Regions from separate parts of the Mesorhizobium sp. M0074 genome, predicted to be linked through region 4. Evidence: predicted binding sites of a transcription regulator. Region 4 holds the regulator's gene; each other region holds the start of a gene.
The links. The regulator LexA, encoded in region 4, represses DNA repair genes until DNA is damaged. The targets are predictions, from matches to a motif close to TGTTCNNNNTGTGTTCNG.
Positions count from the first base shown of each region.

Region 1: a site for LexA is predicted at 2,467-2,484, ahead of parE (DNA topoisomerase IV subunit B). Genes of this name have one in related genera too.
Region 2: a site for LexA is predicted at 3,032-3,049, ahead of dinB (DNA polymerase IV). Genes of this name have one in related genera too.
Region 3: a site for LexA is predicted at 2,125-2,142, ahead of NKJ73_RS17980 (ATP-dependent helicase). Genes of this name have one in related genera too.

Region 1 is NZ_JAMYUM010000004.1:9,604-15,473, forward strand. Features, by position in the region: gene gcvP (aminomethyl-transferring glycine dehydrogenase) at 1-1,039, shown strand, start outside; gene NKJ73_RS06975 (GGDEF domain-containing protein) at 1,112-2,281, opposite strand; gene parE (DNA topoisomerase IV subunit B) at 2,555-4,606, shown strand; gene NKJ73_RS06985 (FUSC family protein) at 4,649-5,870, shown strand, end outside.
Region 2 is NZ_JAMYUM010000005.1:276,923-282,792, reverse strand. Features, by position in the region: gene NKJ73_RS09725 (XRE family transcriptional regulator) at 1-218, shown strand, start outside; gene NKJ73_RS09720 (hypothetical protein) at 440-739, opposite strand; gene NKJ73_RS09715 (hypothetical protein) at 923-1,285, shown strand; gene NKJ73_RS09710 (hypothetical protein) at 1,313-1,699, opposite strand; gene NKJ73_RS09705 (hypothetical protein) at 1,743-2,192, opposite strand; gene NKJ73_RS09700 (GNAT family N-acetyltransferase) at 2,312-2,770, shown strand; gene dinB (DNA polymerase IV) at 3,102-4,343, shown strand; gene NKJ73_RS09690 (hypothetical protein) at 4,514-5,158, shown strand; gene NKJ73_RS09685 (sulfite oxidase) at 5,813-5,870, shown strand, end outside.
Region 3 is NZ_JAMYUM010000012.1:118,313-124,182, reverse strand. Features, by position in the region: gene NKJ73_RS17980 (ATP-dependent helicase) at 1-2,084, opposite strand, end outside; gene NKJ73_RS17975 (glucose/quinate/shikimate family membrane-bound PQQ-dependent dehydrogenase) at 2,336-4,648, shown strand; gene NKJ73_RS17970 (hypothetical protein) at 4,659-5,090, opposite strand; gene NKJ73_RS17965 (hypothetical protein) at 5,100-5,249, opposite strand; gene NKJ73_RS17960 (dienelactone hydrolase family protein) at 5,525-5,870, shown strand, end outside.
Region 4 is NZ_JAMYUM010000003.1:169,610-175,479, forward strand. Features, by position in the region: gene NKJ73_RS05960 (molybdopterin molybdotransferase MoeA) at 1-935, shown strand, start outside; gene NKJ73_RS05965 (hormone-sensitive lipase) at 943-1,773, opposite strand; gene kynU (kynureninase) at 1,870-3,117, opposite strand; gene lexA (transcriptional repressor LexA) at 3,565-4,299, shown strand; gene NKJ73_RS05980 (ComEC/Rec2 family competence protein) at 4,293-5,870, opposite strand, start outside.

The sequences.
Region 1 (5,870 bases), on a different contig from region 4:
GGCCGGCATGAGCGTTGTCGTCGTGCGCTGCACCGAGGACGGCAATATCGACATGGAAGACCTGCAGGCCAAGGCGGCCGAGCATGCGCACAATCTCGCGGCGCTGATGTTCACCTACCCTTCGACGCATGGCGTCTTCGAGGAAGGCGCGCGCGATCTCTGTGCGCTGGTCCACAGCCATGGCGGCCAGGTCTATTTCGACGGCGCCAACCTCAACGCGCTGGTCGGCCTCGCCCGTCCCGGCGATATCGGCGCCGATGTCTGCCACATGAACCTGCACAAGACCTTCTGCATCCCGCATGGCGGCGGCGGCCCCGGTGTCGGCCCGATCGGCGTCAAGGCGCACCTGAAGCCATATCTGCCCGGCCACATCACCGAAGGCTCGGCCCATGCCGTGGCGGCGGCACCGTTCGGCAGTGCCTCCATCCTGCCGATCACCTGGATGTATATCCGCATGATGGGCGCTTCCGGCCTGAAGCAGGCGACCGAGACGGCGATCATCTCCGCCAACTATGTGGCGACGCGGCTCGGCGAGCATTTCCCCCTGCTTTACAAAGGGCGCAACGGACGCGTTGCGCATGAATGCATCCTCGACACCCGCGTGCTCAAAGACAGCGCCGGCATCAGCGTCGACGATATCGCCAAGCGGCTGATCGACTATGGTTTCCATGCACCGACCATGTCGTTCCCGGTGGCCGGCACACTGATGGTGGAGCCGACCGAGTCCGAGCCCAAGCGCGAGCTGGATCGCTTCTGCGAGGCGATGATCGCCATAGCCGGCGAGGCAGCCAAGGTGGCGAAGGGCGAATGGCCGTTGGGCGACAATCCTCTAGTCAATGCGCCGCACACCGCCGCCGAGGCGTTGGCCGGCCAGTGGACCCATCCCTATTCGCGCCTGGAGGCGGCCTACCCCGCCGGCGATGCCGACACGGCGGCAAAATACTGGCCGCCGGTGTCACGCATCGACAATGTCGCCGGCGACCGCAACCTTGTCTGCTCCTGCCCGCCGCTGTCGGAATATCTGGGTGCGGCGGAATAGATCATGATCCCGAAAAGTGGAATCCGGTTTTCGGACAAGATCATGGGTCTAACAAGAAGATAGAAACCTCAATCAGGCAGAACGCAAGGCCGGCCCGTCGGCCTTGCTCGCCCGGTCCCGGACGACGACGCGATTTCGCCCGGCGCGCTTTGCCGCATAGAGTGCTGCGTCGGCTTCGGCCAGCACATCGTCGAGACCGGTGCCGTTTGTTCCGCCAAAGCCGATGCCGCCGCTGACTGTGCTTCGCAACGGACCGAGTTGGGTGGCCACGACTTCCGTGCCGAAGGCGACGCTGATCTTGCTCGCAATGTCATAGGCCTTCTCTTCCGTCATCCGCGACATGACGAGCACGAATTCCTCGCCGCCCAACCGGAAGGCGTCGACGCCGGTCCGGGCGTATTTCCTGATGACGGCGGCAAAGCGGCACAGAACCTGGTCGCCGACCGGGTGACCAAATACGTCGTTCGTCCTCTTGAAATGGTCAAGGTCGAACATGGCAACGGACATGAACGGACCGAAGACCCGCTCGCCGTAGAGTGCCGTCAACGCCCGCCGATTCATCAGCCCGGTCAATGGATCGGTCATCGTCTCGGCCTTCAATTCGATCTGCGCCTGCAAATGGTGCAGGGAGAGCGTCAATGCGCCGAGCCCGGTCATGCAGGCGACGGCCACGACGGAATTCACCCGCTCGGCCCAATTGTCGGGCGCAACACCCAGCACCCATTGGCCCGTGACCAGCAGGACCGCGCCGCAAAGTCCGAACGACAGCGCACAGACGCCGCTCAGGAACGAGACGACCAGCAATATCCGGCGATCGTGACCACCCTCAATCCAGAACATCGCTCCGATGAGCGAGAGCAGCGCCGTTACCGTTGCGTAGGTGACAATAAAGCCGACACCATCAAATCCGAGATACGTCGCGCCTGTGCAAACAGCCATCGCAACCAAGGTCGGCAAGATGGCGCGCCTGTAGTCGCCTATGCCGAGATATTGCATGGCCGACAGGCAGATAATCAGGAAACCGAGGCTGAGAAGCGCAAGCACGATCTGGCAAAGCCAGGGGCTTGGATCTCTTGCGTAATGCCAAAACAACACGACATGTGCGACGAGCACGAGAATGCCGCAGGCCACCGTCAGCACAAAGCGTGCCTGTGGCGCGCTGAACCAGATCGCAAACATGGTGATGCTAAGGCACGTGCCCGACAGCGCCGCCGCGAGCAGAAGCGAACTGTAATCCAACATGCTTAAGCGACAGCCTCTTGAGGGTTCCACTGCATTCTAGGTCAGCGACAGTTCGCGGATATCGTTTTTCAGCCAACCTTGCGGCGTAACCTTCGGACAAGGTTTACAAAGCGTCGATGCCCCAAGCTTCGACCCCATTTCCGCCGCTTGGCTGTCGAATGGTTTTGCAGTAAGAGGCTCTATCCTCGAACGTAACAGGAACCTCCGTCGCCTGCCCGCGAAAAGCGTGGCAGTATCGGGTGGTGATTCGCAGCATCGGAATCCAGGATCGGCATGGACGACAATAACGATCTTTTCGCCAAATTGGACAAGCAGCCGCAGCCGGCTCGCGCCGCCGCGCGACCGGCCGATCCGCTTGTGCAGGCGGCGAAGCGGCCGGCGCCCCGCGACGCCAGCGAGAGCTACAGTGCCGCCGATATCGAAGTGCTGGAGGGGCTGGAGCCGGTGCGCCGCCGCCCGGGCATGTACATTGGCGGCACCGACGACAAGGCGATGCATCATCTGTTTGCCGAGGTCATCGACAATTCGATGGACGAGGCGGTCGCCGGCCATGCGACCTTCATCGATGTCGAGCTTTCCGCAGACGGATACCTGTCCGTAACCGACAACGGCCGCGGCATTCCGGTCGATCCGCACCCGAAATTCAAGAAGCCGGCGCTTGAACTCATCATGACGACGCTGCATTCAGGCGGCAAGTTCGACAGCAAGGTTTACGAGACGTCCGGCGGCCTGCACGGTGTAGGCGTTTCCGTGGTCAACGCGCTGTCCGACCATCTCGAGGTCGAGGTCGCGATTGGGCGCAAGCTGTATCGCCAGCGCTTCTCGCGAGGCGTTCCGGTGACCGGCCTGGAGCAGCTCGGCGAGGTGCACAACCGCCGCGGCACGAAGATCCGCTTCCATCCAGACGAGCAGATTTTCGGCAAGGGTGCTGCTTTCGAGCCGGCGCGGCTCTACCGCATGGCGCGGTCAAAGGCCTATCTGTTCGGCGGTGTCGAAATCCGCTGGACCTGCGATCCGTCGCTGATCAAGGAAAAGGACACGACGCCGGCCAAGGCAGAATTCCATTTTCCGGGCGGCCTCAAGGATTATCTGAAAGCCTCGCTCGGCGACGAATTCCAGGTCACCCGTGAAATGTTTGCCGGTAAGAGCGAGAAGCAGGGCGGCCACGGTTCGCTCGAATGGGCGGTAACCTGGTTCGGCGGCGACGGTTTTATCAATTCCTATTGCAACACCATTCCGACCGCCGAAGGCGGCACGCATGAGGCCGGCTTCCGCAACGTCCTGACGCGCGGCTTGCGCGCTTATGCCGACCTGGTCGGCAACAAGCGCGCCTCGATCGTCACTTCCGAGGATGTGATGATCTCGGCGGCGGGCATGCTGTCGGTGTTCATCCGCGAACCGGAATTCGTCGGCCAGACCAAGGACAGGTTGGCGACGATCGAGGCGATCCGCATCGTCGAAAGCGCCATCCGCGATCCGTTCGATCACTGGCTGGCCGACAATCCGCAGGAGGCTTCGAAACTGCTCGAATGGGTGATCGCGCGCGCCGACGAGCGGGTGCGCCGCCGCCAGGAAAAGGAAGTGTCGCGCAAGAGTGCGGTGCGCAAGCTGCGCCTGCCCGGCAAGCTCGCCGACTGCACGCAGAATGCCGCCGCCGGTGCCGAGCTGTTCATCGTCGAGGGCGATTCGGCCGGCGGTTCGGCAAAGCAGGCGCGCGACCGCGCCAGCCAGGCGGTGCTGCCCCTGCGCGGCAAGATCCTCAACGTCGCCAGCGCCGGCAACGACAAGCTTGCCGCCAACCAGCAGATATCCGACCTCATCCAGGCGCTTGGCTGCGGCACGCGCTCGAGATATCGCGACGAGGACCTGCGTTACGACCGGGTCATCATCATGACCGATGCCGACGTCGACGGCGCCCATATCGCTTCGCTGCTGATCACCTTCTTCTACCAGGAGATGCCAAGCCTGGTCCGCGGCGGCCATCTCTATCTGGCGGTGCCGCCGCTGTATTCGATCCGGCAAGGCGGCAAGGTCGCCTATGCCCGCAACGATGCGCACAAGGACGAACTCCTGCGCACCGAATTCACGGGGCGCGGCAAGGTCGAAATCGGCCGCTTCAAGGGGCTGGGCGAAATGATGGCCGCCCAGCTCAAGGAAACCACCATGGACCCGAAAAAGCGCACGCTGCTGCGGGTCGACGTTATCGATGCCGAGGCGGCGACCAAGGATGCGGTCGACGCATTGATGGGGACCAAGCCCGAGGCACGTTTCCGGTTCATCCAGGAACGCGCGGAATTCGCCGAGACGGAAGTGCTGGATATCTGAGCTCCCGCCGCTAGCTTGGCCTTCTGAGCTGGAGACGAGCACTTGACCTGGGCGCGGCTGAAGGACGATATCGGCACGCGGATCGCTGGCCTGACGCGGCCGACGCGCTCGGACTGGATCTTTGCCCTGCGCACCGTCTCGGCCGGCCTCATCGCAATTTTGGCCGCCTATGCGCTGAAGCTCGACCACCCGCAATGGGCGATGATGACGGTGTTCATCGTCGCACAGCCGGTCGCCGGCATGGTGCTGGCGAAGGGGTTTTATCGTCTCCTCGGCACGCTTGCCGGCGCGCTGGCGGCGATCGGCATTACCACTGTTTTCGATGCCAACCCGTGGTTGCTGGTTGCAGTTCTTGCCGTCTGGATCGGCATCTGCTCGCTGGTCTCGTCGCTGCTACGCAATCCGGAAGCCTATGGCGCGGCGCTTGCCGGCTACACCGCGATGATCATCGGCCTGCCGGCTTTCGGCCAGCCGCACCTCGTCATCGATCTCGCCGTGGCGCGCTGCGCGGAAATCGTGCTTGGTATCGTCTGCGCTGCGCTGACCAGCCGGCTGATCCTGCCGAAACTGGCCGCCGACGCCATCATCTCAAGACTGAAACGCAGCATTCTCGACCTGGCGGCCTATGCGGACGGCGCTTTTTCCGGCGGTGATGCGGAAAAGCTTGCCGGGCTGCACCGCAAGCTGATCGGCGACGTCCAGACGCTCGGCGAGATGCGCACCTACGCAAGGCTGGAGGGGCCGAGCCTCGCCACCCGCGCCTATCCGGTCCGGCGTACCATCGGCCAGCTTCTGTCGGCCCTGTCAGCGGCGCGTGCGCTGCATGCCCACGCCGCGCCGAAGAATGCAGCCCTCATCCCCGTTCGCGCCGAGTTGCAGGCCGTTGTCGGCGAACTGGTAGCCAAGCCGGGCGCGCTGGACGATACGGCGCCCTGGGTGGCGCGGCTCGACGCAATCGCCGGCAAGGCACGGCAGATGCCTGACATCGCGGCCGGGCAAGACATTGACTGGGCTGGCACTGTCACCCGCCTAACCATTGCCGCCGACTTCGCCGAGGCAATGCAGCAAGTGCTGCGCGGCCTGGATGCACTCCGCTCTCCCCCGTCTCGTGCCAGTCGCGAACGGCGGCAGCCAGCGCTGGTGGTGCACCGCGATTACCGTGCGGCATCGCGCAATGCCGTGCGCGCAGCAATCGCCACGCTCCTGGTCGCCGGCTTCTGGCTGGCGACGAAATGGTCGGACGCGACCGGCACGGTCATTCTGG
Region 2 (5,870 bases), on a different contig from region 4:
GCGGCCGCGAAGCGTTGCCCGGCGACCATGTGGTGATCGAGACCCTGCCCGAGGAGAACGAGCAAAACGGCAAGGCCTTCATCAAGAAGCTGGTCAAGCGCACCGCCGCCGAGCTGATCGTCGAGCAGTACAACCCGCCCAAGACGCTGTCCTTCAACCGCTACGCCATCAAGAACGTCTTCCGCGTCATCCCGCTCAAGGAATTGCTGGGGTATTGAGGGCTTGTTGCCTTCTCCCCTTGTGGGAGAAGGTGGATCGGCGCACAGCGCCGAGCCGGATGAGGGGTGCTGGAAGGAACGCGGCGGAGGAAATGTAGAAGCGATTTTTAAGCACTTACGCCATCAAGGTAGCGATCCGTCCAACACCCCTCATCCGACCGAGCTTCGCTCGGCCACCTTCTCCCACAAGGGGAGAAGGGAAGAGCAGCACGCCCGCCCCCTCAAGCCCGCCTCGACTGCAGCTCTCGACCGTTGAGCAGGCGCGCCTCGGCGCGGGTCCGTTGCCGGTCGTCGATGAAGGCGGCCTGGATCGAGACGGCGGCGCCCGGCAGGCCGTCGGCCCGGCAGGCCTTGCAAATCAGGCGCCCCGAAAGTGCTGATAGCGGCGTCTCCGGCCTCACCCCATGCCGCTTGAGCTCGGCCGGCTTCCACCACCTGTTACGGCCGCAGTCGATGCATTCGACGGCAATCGAGACAACATCGGCGATCGTCGCTTCCTTGCCTGCCAATGCCATGGTCATCCCCATCATCGTTCCTGCTTTGTTCGCAACATTATCGGTTTTTGGAGCGGAGTCGAGTCGGTTCCGCTTACATCAACGTGAAAGTTTCACTTGTTCGATTATTTGAGTTATGCTTATACATGGTGTGGACTGGAATCGGCGCGAGCAACAGAACCGCAGCCGGCCGGCAGCAAGGGAATGACGATGGACCCAGCCCAGTTCGCCCATGCTTGCGGCTATAGCGGCGACAGCCCGGCCATGTTTGCCGCTTTCGCGGCCATCCGCCAGGACGGCATCCGCAAGGCACGCCAGGGTCATCGCCAGCGCAAGGCGGCGATCGACCGGTTGAAGCCGAGCCGCGCTCTGTTCCTGGCGGCGATCCGCCCGGCGCAGTCAGCCGAGGAGGCACTCGAGGATGCCGCCCGCTTCCTGTCGATGTTCCGCAACATGCCGTACTGGCGACAGGAAAGGCGCGCCGCCGACCTCACCCGCGCCAGGCAGCAGCGCCTGTTCGCCCGCTTCTTCCGCCGCTACGGCCACCGCCTCTGGGCGCTCGAGGCGGCGTAAGCCCGAGCGGAGCGGCCAGCCAGCCGATCAAAGCTGCTGGCTGCGAGCGAAAATGCGGCCGTAGCTGGCATCGTCGATCTCTGCGAAGTGATGGGAGCGCAGGAAACGCTGCAGCCGGGGATTCGGTGTGGCGCAGGTGGCGGCATGGACATTCCAACGGATCAGCTTGAATTGCCGATCGATGGCATAGGCCCGGACAAGCCTCCACAAGACGAGCAGGACGCCTTCGCCACCGCCGTCGATATGGGCAAAATTGACCAGAAGCGTGCCGCCATTGCGATTGAATTCGGCCAGGACGGTGGCGCTGCCCATGGCGAAGGAGATCGGCCGGCCGAAGGCCAGCAACGCATCCTGGTCCGCGCGCGACAGCGCCCTCAACGTCTCCAGGGAGACACCCTCGATTTCGATCCGCATTGAAGGGTTGACCCTCGCTAAGTTGCTCGCCTCGCCCATTGCCCTAGTCTGCTTGCCAGAAAGACAGCTGATAATCCTCCAGGTCTCTGGAGTCTGAAGCGAAAAACTCGACGACAAACCTTCGGTTCGCAAACTGCCATTGCAGTTTTGCCTCATAAATCTCCTTGAGAACCGAGCCGAGAAACACGAGTTTGTCGCGAGAGATGTCGGCGGCGCCCAAGGCGTGAATGTCGGCAATGTGCAGGTGGTTCATAACCGCTTCCACGGACTGTCGTGTGGCGTTGGGGTCTCGTTCAAAGCTTCGCAGGCCTTCCTCGCTAAACCCTTCCATCAAAACGTAGCGTTCGAACGTCACGAATTTCGGCCAGAAAATGGTGCTGTATCCCACAGCAAGCGCAAATCGGCCCTCGCACCCGACCCAGCTTTGTAGATCGATGCCGGACCCATTGTTCCAGGCTGCCAATTCAGCCTTCATGCTGGCTGGAACATCCATATCGTAGCCTCCCGATCTCGCCTGTCATAGGTCTTTCAACGGCTGCTTTCCAGTAGACCGGCAAAGTTGCATCCCTTCACGCTTGTCGTCCCCAAATCCGCGCCGTATGTCTCCACGCGATGAGCGAGATCGAATTCCGTCGCGCGCAGGCGCCCGACCTGCCGGCGATCGTTGCAATGCTTGCCGACGATGTGCTCGGCGCAGACCGGGAAGACCCGTCCACGCCGCTTGCGCCGTCCTATCTCGATGCCTTCAGCGCAATCGATACCGATCCCAACCAGTTGCTGGCCGTCGCCGTCAACGCCGGGCAAGTGGTCGGAACGCTGCAGCTCAGCTTCCTTCCAGGCATTTCGAGAAAAGGCGCCTGGCGCGGCCAGATCGAAGGCGTTCGCGTCGCCCGGCAATGGCGCTCGCGCGGCCTCGGCAAGCTGATGATCGAATGGGCGATTGAAACATGCCGTTCGCGCAATTGCAGCTTCGTCCAGCTCACCACGGACAAAGGTCGACGGGAGGCGCACGCTTTTTACGAGCGCCTCGGCTTCACCGCCAGTCATCTCGGCTACAAGATGGCGCTGTAGCGCTCGGCTGATTGCCGAAGTCGGCGCTGCCCCTCATCCGCCTGCCGGCACCTTCTCCCCGTATAGCGACGGGGAGAAGGGGCTGTCCGCAAACTCGGCACTTTCCTGCAACGTTAGTGATTGGCGAAGCCATCGACGAAAGCGTCCTTCTCCCCGTCACTATACGGGGAGAAGTGCCCGGCAGGGCGATGAGGGGCGGCGCCAACCTGAAGCGATTGCCCCTTCACCTGTCGTCCGCGCTGCTTGACAATTCACCCACAATGTTCTCTTTATGTTCTCATCACAACTCGAGACAATGCGGCGTTCGAACCGCCGCGGGCGAACGGGCCGGATGGAAGCCAACATCCTCCACGCGGATCTGGATGCCTTCTATGCCTCGGTCGAACAGTTGCTCGACCCGGCCTTGCGCGGCAAGCCGATTGCCGTCGGCGGCGGGGTAGTGCTTGCCGCATCCTATGAAGCCAAGGCGTTCGGCGTGCGCGGCGGTATGCCGGGACGGCGCGCGCGGGAACTCTGCCCGCAACTCATCTTCGTCGGCGGCCATTTCAAGGACTATCAGCGGCTGGGCGATGCGGCAATCAAGGTGCTCGGCGATTTCACGCCGGTGGTCGAGCGGATTTCGATCGACGAGGCCTTTGCCGACGTCGCCGGCTGCACCCATTTGTTCGGCTCGCCGGCCGAGATCGCCGGCAAGATCCGCGGCCGCGTGCGGGCCGAGCTCGGCCTGCCGATCTCGGTCGGCGTAGCCCGCACCAAGCATCTGGCCAAGATCGCCTCACAGGTCGCAAAACCGGACGGGCTGGTGGTGGTCGATCCGCGCCACGAGCTGGAGTTCCTGCACCACCTGCCGGTCGAGTTGATGTGGGGCGTCGGCCCGGTCACCAGGCAGCGGCTGGCCGGCATCGGCGTCAACACCATCGGCGAGCTGGCGAAGACCAATGGTGGGGCGCTTGAGCGCCTGCTCGGGCCGGCGGCGGGAGAGAAACTCAACGCGCTGGCGTGGAACCGCGATCCGCGCAAGCTCGAGACGCAGCGCCGGGCGCGCTCGGCGGGTGCGCAGTCGGCGCTTGGCCGAAAACCGGCCGAGGAGCAGGTCTTCGTGCCCGCTTTGCTGCATCTGGCCGACAGGGTCGCCACAAGATTGCGGGCGAAATCCCGGCCCGGCCGCACGGTGACGGTTCGCGTCCGCTTTGCCGATTTGCGCTCGGTGACGCGCTCGATCACGCTCGACCAGCCGATTTCGGCAACCGCCATGCTGGCCGAGATCGCCGAGGCGCTGGTGCGCAAGGTGCTCATCGACCATCCGCACGAAAAGACAATCTCGCTGCTGGCGATCGCCGTATCGCATCTGGAGCAGCATGCCGGCCTGCAACTGGAACTGCCGCTCGGGCTCGACGACGACCGCCGCCGCCCCGGCACCAGCAAGGGCGCGGCGCGCTGGACCGCGGATCGCGCCGTCGACAAGATCCGCGACCGCTTCGGCTGGGAGGCGGTCGGCTACGCCTCGGTCGCGCTCGGACTGCGGCGATCGGTTCCCGACGCATTTCGGGAGCTGGCCGAGAAGGAATTGTGAGCCTCGATTACACTTTGGTTGCCAAGTCGCCGGAATGACGTTGAAGGCTGCGGACTTGTGAATTTATCTTCGGTCCAGTTGGTCGTGCACCGGTTTGGGTATCGGCCAGACAGGGTAGCACCCGCCCGCAAATCCTTCCGCACCTTCATTTCGAACGACAGGAGATCGGCATGGGACAGAACGCCGGATATTTCGCACTCATCGTTGCCGGACTGGTGACCAATGCAACGACGCTGGCCAAGCCGCTCAACCCGGACCGGGCGATTCCATCCCTGGGCGATATCAACTCGCCGCTGGCCAGCCCGCTATTCAAGCAGGTCAAGGCTGGGCCGCTGGAGATAAAGCTTGAGGAAACCACGCTTGCCGATGTCGAAAAAGCCTTCGGCGGAGCCATGCACGATGAAGGTGACGCCGGAGATTCACGCCACTGGCTTTGCTATGCCGGCCCCGACGCCGGCGGATCGCCGTCGATCTTCTGGTTCGTATCCGGCGAGATGGGCGGCTCCGACCACGGTGTCCTGTCCGTCGCCCTGCAGCCGAACCCGGAAGGTAAGGTGCCGGAAGGATGCGCCGGCGCGCCTGCCAGCCTGACAGCTGTTGAACTCGATACGCCCGGCGTCGGAGCGCCGCTGAGCGACGTGGCCGCGAAATTTGGCGCCGCCAAGCCCGATCGTTACGGCCATTTCGGCTTCGCCGCCTCTTATCCTCCTTCGTCTCCCGACCAGAAGGACGCCACGGTCACGCAGACGCTCACCTACACAGCCGGGAACGGCAGGATAACCGGCGTGGCGGTGACGCAAGTCACCACCAATTAGGGTGTCCCCGCTCGGTTGGCGAATGGTTCACGTGTGAATGATCTGCCGCGCCCAAGCCAGGCGGCCTGGTTGCTGGCCACCTCGTAATGCAGACTGGTTCTGATGTGCCGCCCGGGCCCGCCCTCCACCTGCAAATTCCTGATCTTGAAATATTAGACCGCCATCATACACCTGCGCCGGCCGCACCGCCATCCTGTCGCGCCCACAGACGGCAGGCCAACGCAGTTTCTCGTCGAAATGGGTGAACATCCGCCCTGGAGTTGGCAAGGCCGATATCGGAACGGCAGAAATTGGGTCGGAACGGCCCTTCCGATCGCACCCGCGAAGGTCCCGAAATGACCCAGAAGCGGGCGTTCGGCAGCGATCCGAGCAGCAACCATTTTGGCAGGACAGGAAATCGGCATGGAATGCTGCAATCATCATCATGTCCCGTCCAAGTTGTGGACAGTTCCTTCTCAAAGGCGCACTCTTAGCGTGCGAAACGCGAGCTGGCGTTTCGTGCAATGCTTCACATGCTTGACTTGCGTCGGTGATTATCTGACCTACCCGGATACTTCCGGGTGGGCAGACCTCACATTGTGTCGCCTATCCGTGATCAGGCTACGGCCTAAGGCACGTTGCAGCCCGTTCCGGATCAACTGGGAGGTAAACAACATGCCTGATTTTCAGCGCAGAGAACTTCTTGTTCAAGGAAGCGCGGCTCTTGCCGCAA
Region 3 (5,870 bases), on a different contig from region 4:
ACATAGGCGAGGCGGCGTTCCTCCTCGAGCCCGGAGCGGCCGCCCTCGTCGAGCGAGCGTTGGTGCGGGAACAGGCCTTCTTCCCAGCCGGGCAGGAACACGGTTTCGAATTCGAGGCCCTTGGCCGAATGCAGCGTCATGATGTTGACGGCGTCGAGCTCGGCATTCTGCTCGGCGTCCATCACCAGCGCGACATGTTCGAGGAAAGAACGCAGCGATTCGTACTCCTCCATGGAGCGGATCAGTTCTTTTAAGTTCTCGAGCCGGCCGGGCGCTTCGATCGAACGGTCGTTCTTCCACATGTCGGTGTAGCCGCTCTCCTCCAGAATGGTCTCGGCGAGCTCGGTGTGCGGCGTGGTTTCCAGCGCCTTCTGCCAGCGCTCGAAATTGGCCGATACCTCGCGCAGCGCGGCGCGCGGCTTCGGCTTCAGCTCGTCGCTCTCGGCGAGTTTTGCCGCCGCCTCCAGCATCGGGATGCGCAGCGCGCGTGCGGTGTCGTGGATCTGGCGAATGGTGGCCTCGCCCAAGCCGCGCTTCGGCACGTTGACGATGCGCTCGAAGGCGAGGTCGTCGGCGCCTTGCGCGACGACGCGGAAAAAGGCCAGCGCATCGCGGATTTCGAGGCGCTCGTAGAAGCGCGGGCCGCCGATGACGCGGTAGTTGAGGCCGAGCGTGACGAAGCGGTCCTCGAATTCGCGCATCTGGAAGGACGCGCGGACGAGGATCGCCATGTCGTTGAGATTGTGCTTCTGGCGCTGATAGGCCTCGATGGTCTCGCCGACGGCGCGGGCCTCCTCTTCGGAATCCCAGGCGGCATGGACATGCACCTTCTCGTCGTCCTCGGCGATCTTTTCGGTGAACAGCGTCTTGCCGAAGCGGCCCTCATTGTGGGCGATCAGGTGGGACGCCGTGCCGAGGATGTGCGCAGTGGAGCGATAATTGCGCTCCAGCCTTATGATGGTGGCGCCGGGGAAATCCTTGTCGAAGCGCAGGATGTTGTCGACCTCGGCGCCGCGCCAGCCATAGATCGACTGGTCGTCGTCGCCGACGCAGCAGATATTTACGGTGGACAGGCGCGGACTTCCCTCCCCCTTGAGGGGAGGGTGGCCGGGCGAAGCCCGGGCGGGTGGGGTCCGTGCGGCAGTGCTCGACCTACCTGCGGCAGTGCTCGACGCTCTAGCGGTGCCTTCGGGGGCGACCCCCTCCGCCCGCTTCGCGGGCACCTCCCCCTCAAGGGGGGAGGATTGCGGCCGCTGCGCCAGCAGCCGCAGCCACATGTACTGGGCGGTGTTGGTGTCCTGATACTCGTCAACGAGGATGTAGCGGAAGCGCTTGTGGTATTCCTTCAGCACGTCCGGATTGGCGCGGAAGATGCGGATCGGATGGCACAGGAGATCGCCGAAGTCGCAAGCGTTCAGCGTTTTCAGCCGCTCCTGATAGGCCTTGTAGAGCTCGCGGCCCTTGCCGTTGGCGAAGGCACGGGCATCGCCCTCGGGGATGTCGGCGGGACCGAGGCCCTTGTTCTTCCAGCCGTCGATCATCTGGGCGAACTGCTTGGCCGGCCAGCGCTTGTCGTCCAGCCCTTCGGCCTGGATAAGCTGCTTGATCAGGCGCACCACGTCGTCGGTGTCGAGAATGGTGAAGTCGGATTTGAGCCCGGCCAGCTCGGCGTGTCTGCGCAGCAGCTTCACTCCGATCGAGTGGAAGGTGCCGAGCCATGGCATGCCCTCGACATTGCCTTCGCCGATCAACAGGCCGATGCGCTGCTTCATCTCGCGCGCCGCCTTGTTGGTGAAGGTGACGGCGAGGATCTGCGAGGGGAAAGCCTTGCCGGTGGCAAGGATGTGGGCGATGCGGGTGGTCAGGACGCGCGTTTTGCCGGTGCCGGCGCCGGCCAGCACCAGCACCGGGCCTTCGGTGGTTTCCACCGCCAGCCGCTGCTCGGGGTTGAGGCCGTTGAGATAATCGGGCGCGTTGTTCTGGTTGTTGCGGGCAGCCATGGCGCGCGCGGCAATGCCCGACGGGGCCACGGGCCGCGCGTTCGGTTCGTCAAAAAAGGGCATGTCTTCCGAAAAGCCGGACATCTCCCCCGAATGTAGTGATTCGGCAGCGAAAGGCCAGAAGTGTCTCCGTTTTGTTCTCTGTCCAGTCGGTAGACTCACAATCTGGATGGGTCCGCTAACCAAAACGCCGGGCTTGCGATGGGCCGGCACCGTAAAACGCCGAGCTTGCTTGACAGGGGAAGCGGGCCGGAGAAAGTTGCGTGGGGGCAGGAACGCAATGCGGGGTTGCCCATGGACGCGTCGCGGAGCGCACCAGTCGAAGGAGCACCGTCTTGGCTGTGGTCATCACCTCCCTGATCCTTTTCCTCATCGGCCTTGCGATTGGCGGCGGCGGCATCTGGCTCGTGACGCTGGGCGGCAGCTGGTACTACGTCATCGTCGGTCTAGCTTTCCTTGTCGCGGCCTGGCTGCTCTACAGGCGCAGATCCACGGCGCTGTGGCTCTACGCGGCGATCGTGCTCGGCACGCTCGCCTGGGCGGTCTGGGAGATCGGCTTCGACTGGTGGGAGCTCGGCCCGCGCGGCGGCATCATCGTGCTTGTCGCGCTATGGCTGTTGACGCCATGGGCGCGGCGCGGGCTTACCGGTCCCGACGGACGCGCGCCGCTGATCCTCGCCGTGCTGGCCTCGCTTGCGGTCGCCGGCTATTCGATGACGACCGATCCAAAGGATATTGCGGGTGAACTCAACACCGACAAGGTGACGCCGACGGCCGATCTCGGCGGCAACGTGCCGGCTGGCGAATGGCACTATTACGGTCGCACGCAATATGGCCAGCGCTATTCGCCGCTCGACCAGATCACCGCCGAAAACGTTGCCAATCTGCAGCCGGCCTGGACCTATCGCACCGGCGACGTGAAAGGGCCCGACGACATCGGCGAGACGACCTATCAGGTGACGCCGCTAAAAATCGCCGACACGCTCTACATCTGCACGCCGCATAATTTCGCCATCGCCATCGATGCCGCGAGCGGTAAGGAGAAATGGCGCTTCGATCCGCAGGTCAAGCTCAACAAGGACCGCCAGCACCAGACCTGCCGCGGCGTGTCCTATTATGCCGATGCCAAGGTCGCCGCTGGCCAGCCCTGCGCCACACGCATCTACCTGCCGACATCCGACGCCCGGCTGATCGCGCTCGATGCGGCGAATGGCCAGGTCTGCCCGACTTTCGCCGAAGGCGGCACGCTGAACCTGCTCGCCAACATGCCATATCCGAAGCCGGGCTATTATTATTCGACCTCGGCGCCGCTGATCGTCGCCAACAAGATCATCGTCGGCGGCGCGGTCAACGACAATTATTCGACGCAGGAGCCGTCCGGGGTCATCCGTGCCTACGATGCCGACACCGGCGCGCTGTTGTGGAATTGGGATTCCGGCAATCCGGACCAGACGACGCCGCTGCCGCCGGACCAGACCTACACCAACAACTCACCCAACATGTGGTCGACGGCGAGCGTCGACGAGAAGCTCGGGCTGCTTTATGTGCCGCTCGGCAACAAGACGCCGGACCAGCTCGGCGCCGGGCGCAGCGCCAATGACGAGAAATTCTCCTCTTCGATCACCGCGCTCGATCTCAACAGCGGACAATTGCGCTGGGTGCGGCAGACCGTGCACCACGATCTCTGGGACATGGACGTGCCGGCGCAGCCGACGCTGGTCGACATCACCACGGAAAATGGCGTGGTGCCGGCGCTGGTCGGGCCGACCAAGCAGGGCGACCTCTATGTGCTCGACCGGCGCAGCGGCGAGCCGATCGTTCCGGTCAAGGAAGTGCCGGCGCCGGGCGGCGCGATCGAAGGCGACCATACCTCGCCGACGCAGCCGGTCTCGGATCTCAGCTTCAGTCCGAAACCGCTGACCGGCGCCGATATGTGGGGCATTACCATGTTCGACCAGCTGGCCTGCCGGATCGAGCTTCGGAAGTTGCGCTATGAGGGCCGCTACACGCCGCCGTCGCTGCAGGGCTCGCTGATCTACCCCGGCAATTTCGGCACCTTCAACTGGGGCGGCGTGGCAGTCGATCCGGTCCGGCAGGTGATGTTCGGCATGCCGACATACCTGGCGTTCATCTCCAAGCTGGTGCCGCGCGCCGACGTGCCGCCGCCCGGTGACACCAAGGGCAGCGAACAAGGCCTGAACCGCAATGACGGTGCGCCTTACGCAGTAATATTGAAGCCGTTCCTGTCGCCGCTAGGCATTCCCTGCCAAGCGCCGCCCTGGGGCTATGTGGCGGGTGCCGACCTTCGGACCGGAAAGGTCGCCTACAAGCATCGCAACGGCACCGTCTACGACATGACGCCATTGCCGCTGCCATTCAAGGTCGGCGTGCCCGGCATTGGCGGGCCGATGATCACTGCCGGCGGCGTCGCCTTCCTTGGTGCGGCGGTCGATGACTATGTGCGCGCTTATGACCTGACGACCGGCAAACAGCTCTGGCAGGCGCGGCTGCCGGCGGGCGGGCAGTCGACACCGATGACCTACACGGTAGCCGACGGGCGCCAGTTGGTCGTCATCGTTGCCGGCGGCCACGGCTCGGTCGGTACCAAGCCGGGCGACTATGTGATGGCCTATACGCTGCCGAAATAGAGAAGTTCCTTCAGAGCCCGAGATGCCCTTTCAGGTCGGGTACCGATGCAAGTACCTCACTGGTCAGCTGCGGGCCGGCGGCTGTCTCGGCCTGCTGGACCAGCATCGTGCCGGCCTGGCTGATCTGTGCCAGCGTGAGGCCCGATGCCTTTAGTATGGCGACGCCGTTGATCAGCGCGCCGGTCTTTTCGCCGAGAGCGCCGCCGAGCGCGCCCTCCAGCGAGGACAGGAGGCCACCACCGGAAGCTGCGCCGGGAGCCATGACATCATATTGCTTGGCCAGGGCGTCGGCTCCCGGGATCTTGCCGAAGAAGCTGGACAGAGTCGTGCCTTCCGCCTCGTGTTCGAGCACCGAGAAAATCGTGCCGGCGATCTTTTCCGTCAAAGCCTGGTTGAGACCGGATTTCTGGGAGACGGTGTTGATGATATCCTGGGCGTCCATGACCTTTCCTCAGGCTTTGGTGTTTGCGGGCGGGTGCCGGTTGGCGCGGATTTTGATCAACGATCGTTTGAATGCGGTGAAGGCAGTGAACCGCAGCGCCAGCAAAGCCATAGCGGCGAGGGCGAACCCACTTGCCAGAAGCGGGGAGGGAAAGGTCATGGGCGTATTCCTTCGTCGTCAATCAGGCATTCTTTTCCCGCCAAATGGCCATTGTCGTTCGCCAAATGGCCCGAGTGAGGCATAGCCCGGTAACTTCTTTTTACATTGTGGTGCGTGCATTTAGCATTGCCACAAAGGACCAAAATTTAACGACAGTGGGGCTAGCGGCATCACGGCCCTCGTGCAGGGACTTATGGCAGCCTCACTCAGCCGTGACTGGACCAGGCAAGCTTCGGCTCTATGTTGCCGCGGGGGGCGCCGACGAGGAGCGCGCCATGACAACACCTGCCGAACCCGCCGTCGCCGAGCCTGTCATTACCCAGGCGATGATCGATGCCTATGACGAATACACGCATCTGACGCTCGACCGACGGCGCTTCATGGAGCAATTGACCAGGCTTGCCGGATCGGGTGCGGCAGCTGCCGCGATCGCGCCGCTGCTGGCGGCGAACTCGGCCCAGGCGGCAATCGTGGCGGAAGACGATCCGCGTCTGAAAGGCAAGGACATCAGCTATCCCGGCAGCGCCGGCGAGATGAAGGGCTATCTGGTCAGGCCGGCGGACCAGACCGGCAAGCTTGGCACGGTCATCGTGGTGCACGAGAACAGGGGTCTCAACCCGC
Region 4 (5,870 bases):
CCGTGCGCATCTTTACCGGCGCGCCGCTTCCCGAAGGCGCCGACACTATCGTCATCCAGGAGAACGTCCGCGATCTCGGTGGCGGCAGCGTCGAAGTGACGGAACCGACGGTGCAGGGGCGCAACATCCGCCGCCTCGGGCTCGATTTCGCCAAGAGCGATGTCCTGCTGCCCAAAGGCCGCCTGCTCGACCCGGCGGCCTTGTCGCTGGCGGCATCGGCCAATCACCCCGAGGTGCGCGTGGTCAAACGGCCGCTGGTCGCCATCATCGCCACCGGCGACGAATTGCTGCCGCCGGGCAGCGATGTTGGCCCCGACCAGATCATCTCCTCCAACGCCTATGGTGTCGCCGCTGCCGCACAGTCGGTCGGTGCGCGCGCGCTCGACCTTGGCATCGCGCCGGACCGCAGGGAGGCGATCGCTGCGCTGGTTGAAAAGGCCGTGAAGGCTGGCGCGAACGTCATCGTCACGCTGGGCGGTGCCTCGGTCGGTGACCACGACTTCGTCCATGACGTGCTGACCGGGCAAGGCATGACGCTCGATTTCTGGAAGATCGCCATGCGGCCGGGCAAGCCACTGATGTTCGGGCGGCTGGGAGACATTCGCTGCATCGGCCTGCCCGGCAATCCGGTGGCAAGCCTGGTCTGCACTCAGCTCTTCCTGAAGCCGCTGCTGGCGCGGCTCGGTGGCCGCGCCTTTCAGCAGGATATACGTCGGGCACGGCTCGGTGCTGCCATGCCGGCCAACGATCTCAGGCAAGATTATGTGCGGGCTGTTGTCATAGATGACACCGGTACGCTCGTGGCGACGCCGTTCGGCATCCAGGACTCCTCGATGCTGAAAATGCTGGCCGATGCCAACGGGCTGATCGTTCGCGCGCCGTTCGCTCCTGCCGCGGCGGCGGGCTCCCCCTGCGACGTACTGATGCTACGCTGAACCTGCCTCACTCCGAAATCAAGGTCCGGGTCAGCGGATGGTCTGGATCGGCCAAACCGTCGATGATGTTGAAATGATGCCGGTCAGGCTCGACCACCGAGCTGGTCGCGGTACCCAGGCCGATCCAGATGTTGGCCAGCAACGCGCTCTGACGCAGGAATTCGGCGCGCTCGCCGCCGCCGGCCCAGCAGGTCAGGCGGGCCTTGTCCATCGGGCGCAGCAGCACCGGACTTTCGGCCTGCGCCTCGGCCTCATCGATCGCCAGCGTCTCGTTCATGCCGGTGCGCATGATCGGGCGCAAATCGTGCACCCCCGAGATCGACACCACGTGACGAACGCGCCGGACCACTTCGGGCGCCAGCGGCGTCGTCGCCGTAACCATCCGGCTAACAAGATGGCCGCCGGCCGAGTGTCCGGTCAGCATCAGCGGCCCTGGAACCATCGCCGCCGCCTTGCCGATCGCCGCGCCGACTTCCTTGACGATGCCGCCAATGCGTATCTGCGGACAGAGCGTGTAGGACGGCATCGCCACCGCATAGCCGCGATCAACAGGGCCAGTGGCAAGATGCGACCAGAAACTCTTGTCGAATGCCATCCAGTAGCCGCCATGAACGAACACCACGAGTCCCTTGGGCTTGATGGCCGGCAGGAAAAGATCGAGCCGGTTGCGTGGGTTGTCGCCATAGGCCATGTCGAGCCGCGCCCTGCCCTCGGTCGAAAGCACGTCGCGGAAAACCCGCGCGGGCTCGATCCAGGCCGCCGGCCAGCGATCGCTGCCGGCTATGTTGGCGCCGTTGGCATAGGCGTTGTCCCAATCGGCAATGTGACGTTCGAACACCCTGCGCCCTCCCTGGCAATATAGCCTTGCAACGTAGCCGTGAGCATCGCGCGGCGCGTCGTCGCCAGCCTCACGATTCCAGCTCTCGCATCAATCTCAAGTGACAGCCGCCTTGATGGCGAAGCGCGCTTCCTTCCACGCACCGGTGCGCAGGATGTCCTCAAGCACTTCGACGGCCTGCCAGACATCGGCATAGCCGACATAGAGCGGGGTGAAGCCGAAGCGCATGGTCGATGGCGCGCGAAAATCGCCGATCACGCCACGTTCGATCAGCGCGCGCATGACCTGGTAGCCATGCTCATGCATGAATGAAATCTGGCTGCCGCGTTTTTCCCCATCGCGCGTGCTTTCGAGCGTGAGCCCGTAAGTGCCGCACTTTGCCTCGACAAGCTCGATGAACAGATCCGCCAGTGCGATGCTCTTCTTGCGCACCGCCGTCATGTCGACATCGTTCCAGATGTCGAGCGCGCCCTTCAGCGTGCGCATCGACAGGACCGGCTGCGTGCCGCACAGAAACCGGCGGATGCCGGTGCCGGCCGCATAGCCTGGCTCGAAGGCGAAGGGCCGTGCATGGCCCCACCAGCCGGTGAGCGGCTGCTGGATGTCGGAAAGATGCCGCTCAGCCGCATAGATGAAGGCAGGCGCGCCCGGGCCGCCATTCAGATATTTGTAGGTGCAGCCAACGGCAAAATCGGCGTTTGCCTTGTCGAGTTCGACTGGCATCGCGCCGGCGGTGTGGCAGAGATCCCAGACGATCATCGCCCCGGCTTCCTGAGCCCTGCGCGTCAGCGCCGGCATGTCGCGCAGTTCGCCCGACTTATAGTTGACGTGGTTGACCAGCACCACGGCGGTGCGTTCGTCGATCAGCTCTTCGATGGTCGGCGCGTCGACCCCCGAGAGGCGCAGCAGCGTATCTTTTCGCGTCGAAACCACACCCTCGGCCATGTAGAGGTCCGTCGGAAAACTATCGCCCTCGGCGACGATGACCTGCCGCTCCGGTCGCATGGCCATGGCGGCGTGCAGCAGCTTGTAGATGTTGACCGATGTCGTGTCGCAGACCACCGTCTGGCCGGCCGCGGCACCGATCAGGCGCCCGAGCTGGTCGCCAAGTTCAAGCGGCATGTTGAACCAGCCGGCCGTGTTCCATGCGCGGATGAGATCATGCGACCATTCTTCGGTCGCGGCCTTGTGCAGTTCATCGAAAGCGGCACGTGAAGCAGCTCCTAGCGAATTGCCGTCGAGATAGATCACTCCTTGCGGCAACACAAAGCGGTCGCGCATCGCGCGCAACGGATCCGCGGCATCCATCGCCTTTATGGCCACGAGATCGGGAATTCCTGTCATGATTTGTCTGCTCCCCCAAGATCCAACGCAACGCCGGACACGCATCGACTGTTCTTCCATTACCTGGTTGCGCGCAGCAAGGCTCCACCGGCGAGAAGCAGCCTGACCAGGCGGTGGAAACCGGGACTTAACCCGAGGTTGGCGTTTTGAATTCGTTTCGTTCACGGTGCATTGACCAAACCGCACAGTCGATACGGGTTCAATTCCGTGCCTTTTGCCGACCGACGGCCGATGCCAGTGCCGCCTTCTAGGAGGCCAGAAGGGCGCAAACGAAAGCAGAATCAAGGCGATGAGGCTCGCGGCGGTGAAAATGCGGTACGCCGGTAGGGGACGTCGTTTGTTTCCCGAGCCTTAACGCATTCATTAAACTTTAAACAGTTGCGGAACACAACTGGAACAGATAGTGTTTGTTCTGGGTTTGTTTTTCTGATTCTGTTGGGGGTCGCTATGCTGACACGCAAACAACACGAACTGCTTATGTTCATCCACGAAAGGTTGAAGGAAAGCGGTATCCCGCCTTCATTCGACGAGATGAAGGAAGCGCTCGATCTGGCTTCCAAATCCGGAATCCACCGGCTGATTACGGCGCTGGAGGAGCGCGGCTTCATTCGCCGTTTGCCCAACCGGGCCCGTGCGCTGGAGGTGCTACGCCTGCCTGACTCGATCGCCCCCGGCCTCAATGCGGCACGCAAGTTCTCGCCGAGTGTCATCCAGGGCAGCCTTGGGCAAGGCGCCCCTCGGCAGGGCAAGCCGACATCGTCGCGTGTCCCTGCAGCCGGCAATGACGACGATGTCGTCGCCGCCGTTTCGATCCCGGTAATGGGCCGCATCGCGGCCGGTGTGCCGATCGATGCCATCCAGCACCAGACGCATTCGATTTCGGTGCCGCCGGATATGATCATGGGCGGCGAGCATTATGCGCTCGAGGTCAAAGGCGATTCGATGATCGAGGCTGGCATTTTCGACGGCGACACGGTGATCATCCGCAATGCCGATACGGCGAGCCCCGGTGAGATCGTGGTGGCACTGGTCGACGAGGAGGAAGCGACGCTGAAGCGGTTCCGCCGCAAGGGCGCCTCGATCGCCCTGGAAGCCGCCAATCCGGCCTACGAGACGCGCATCTTCGGACCAGACAGGGTCAAGGTGCAGGGCAAGCTCGTCGGACTGATCCGCCGCTACTGAGCTCCGCCCTTGGCGCCGGCTTTGGGGTTGTCGGCCCTGCGGTATGGCGGCAGGCCCCGTGCCGCGCGTGAAAATTTCCGCTGCACGTGCCAGGGCCGGTATGATTTTTCGACGGCGAAGCGGATCTCGGCGCGTGTTGCCGCTTGTGGATCGAAATAGACGGCGGCACTTCCCGCGCGCGCCAGTTGCCGTTTGGTGACGACGAGGACCAGCCGGTCGTAGTAGCAGGGGTTATGGGCGGTGGCGTCGTCGATGACGATCAAGCTGGCAAAGGCGCAGGCTGGCCGCGCAGTATCGCGGTCCTTGGCTTGCGCGATGATCGCGCCGGATGGATGCCTGGCAAGGCAGAGGCCGTCCGTGCAAATGAACGGCATGCCCGGCGGTAGGTCGGCCGGATCGGCAATGTCGAATTGCGGGTCGTTCTTTCCAGGCGTTTCCGGCGCGACGATGGCCTCTGATGTGAGCGCGCGTTTCCAGTTGTCGATGGTGAACTCATTCGGGCGTGCCCGGTTGACCGCGAGTTCACCGCTGCCGATCGGCAGCGCGACCAGCCGCGCGTCCTCCGAGACCAATACGTCGGGTATGCGTGTCTGCGTTGTCGTCAGCAAGCCGGCGAGCGCAAAAGGAAGTGCCGCCAGCCGCAACCAGGTCGTCGCCATGCTGGCAATGACGAGGGCGATCGTCACCAGAAGGACGGATCTCAGCGAAATCAGCCCGACCGCATCGATCGGCGAGCGCTCCGAGATCCACCCGGACAGGGCGATCATCGCCGTCAGCCCCTTGCCCATGACATAGAGGAAAGGGCCATCCGCACCGAACGGCATCGCCAGCGCGCTGAGAACGGCGAAGGGCATGACGACCAGTGAGACGATGGGCATGATGGCCAGATTGGCGAACAGGCTGAGCGGCGCCACGCGCTGGAAATGCCATATGGCGAAAAGCGCCGTGGCGCTCCCTGCAATGATCGAGGTCATCGCCAGACCGCACATGCCCAACAGGACCTTTCGAGTGGCAAAGCGTAGCGGCGACCGCCGCGGTGGCGGCGTGGTGGCCCTGCCGGCGCGGTAATCGGACCAGCCTGCATAGGCGCCGACAAGGGCCGCCGTCGCGGCGAAGGACATCTGGAAACTCGGACCGACCACCTCGTGCGGCGACACCAGGATGACCGCGATGGCCGAGATCGCCAGGTTGCGCATGGTGAGCGCGGCCCGGTCGAACAGCACGGCGATAAGCATCACCGCCAGCATGATGAAGCTGCGTTCGGCCGCAACGACAATGCCGGAAAAGACGAGGTAGGCCGCAATCGAAAAAAGCGCGGCGGCCGCGGCATATTTCTTGACCGGCCGTCGCGATGAGAAATCGGGAAACAGCGCAAAGGCACCCCGCAGCAGCGCCATGATGGTGCCGGCGACCAACGCCATATGCAGCCCCGAGATGGAGATGATGTGGTAGATGCCGGTGCGCCGCATCGCTTCGTTGATCTCCTCGGGAATGCCGGCGCGCACGCCGACGATCAGCGCAGCAGCAATCTCGCCCTCGGCACCGCCGATGCGGCTGCGGATATGGTCGGC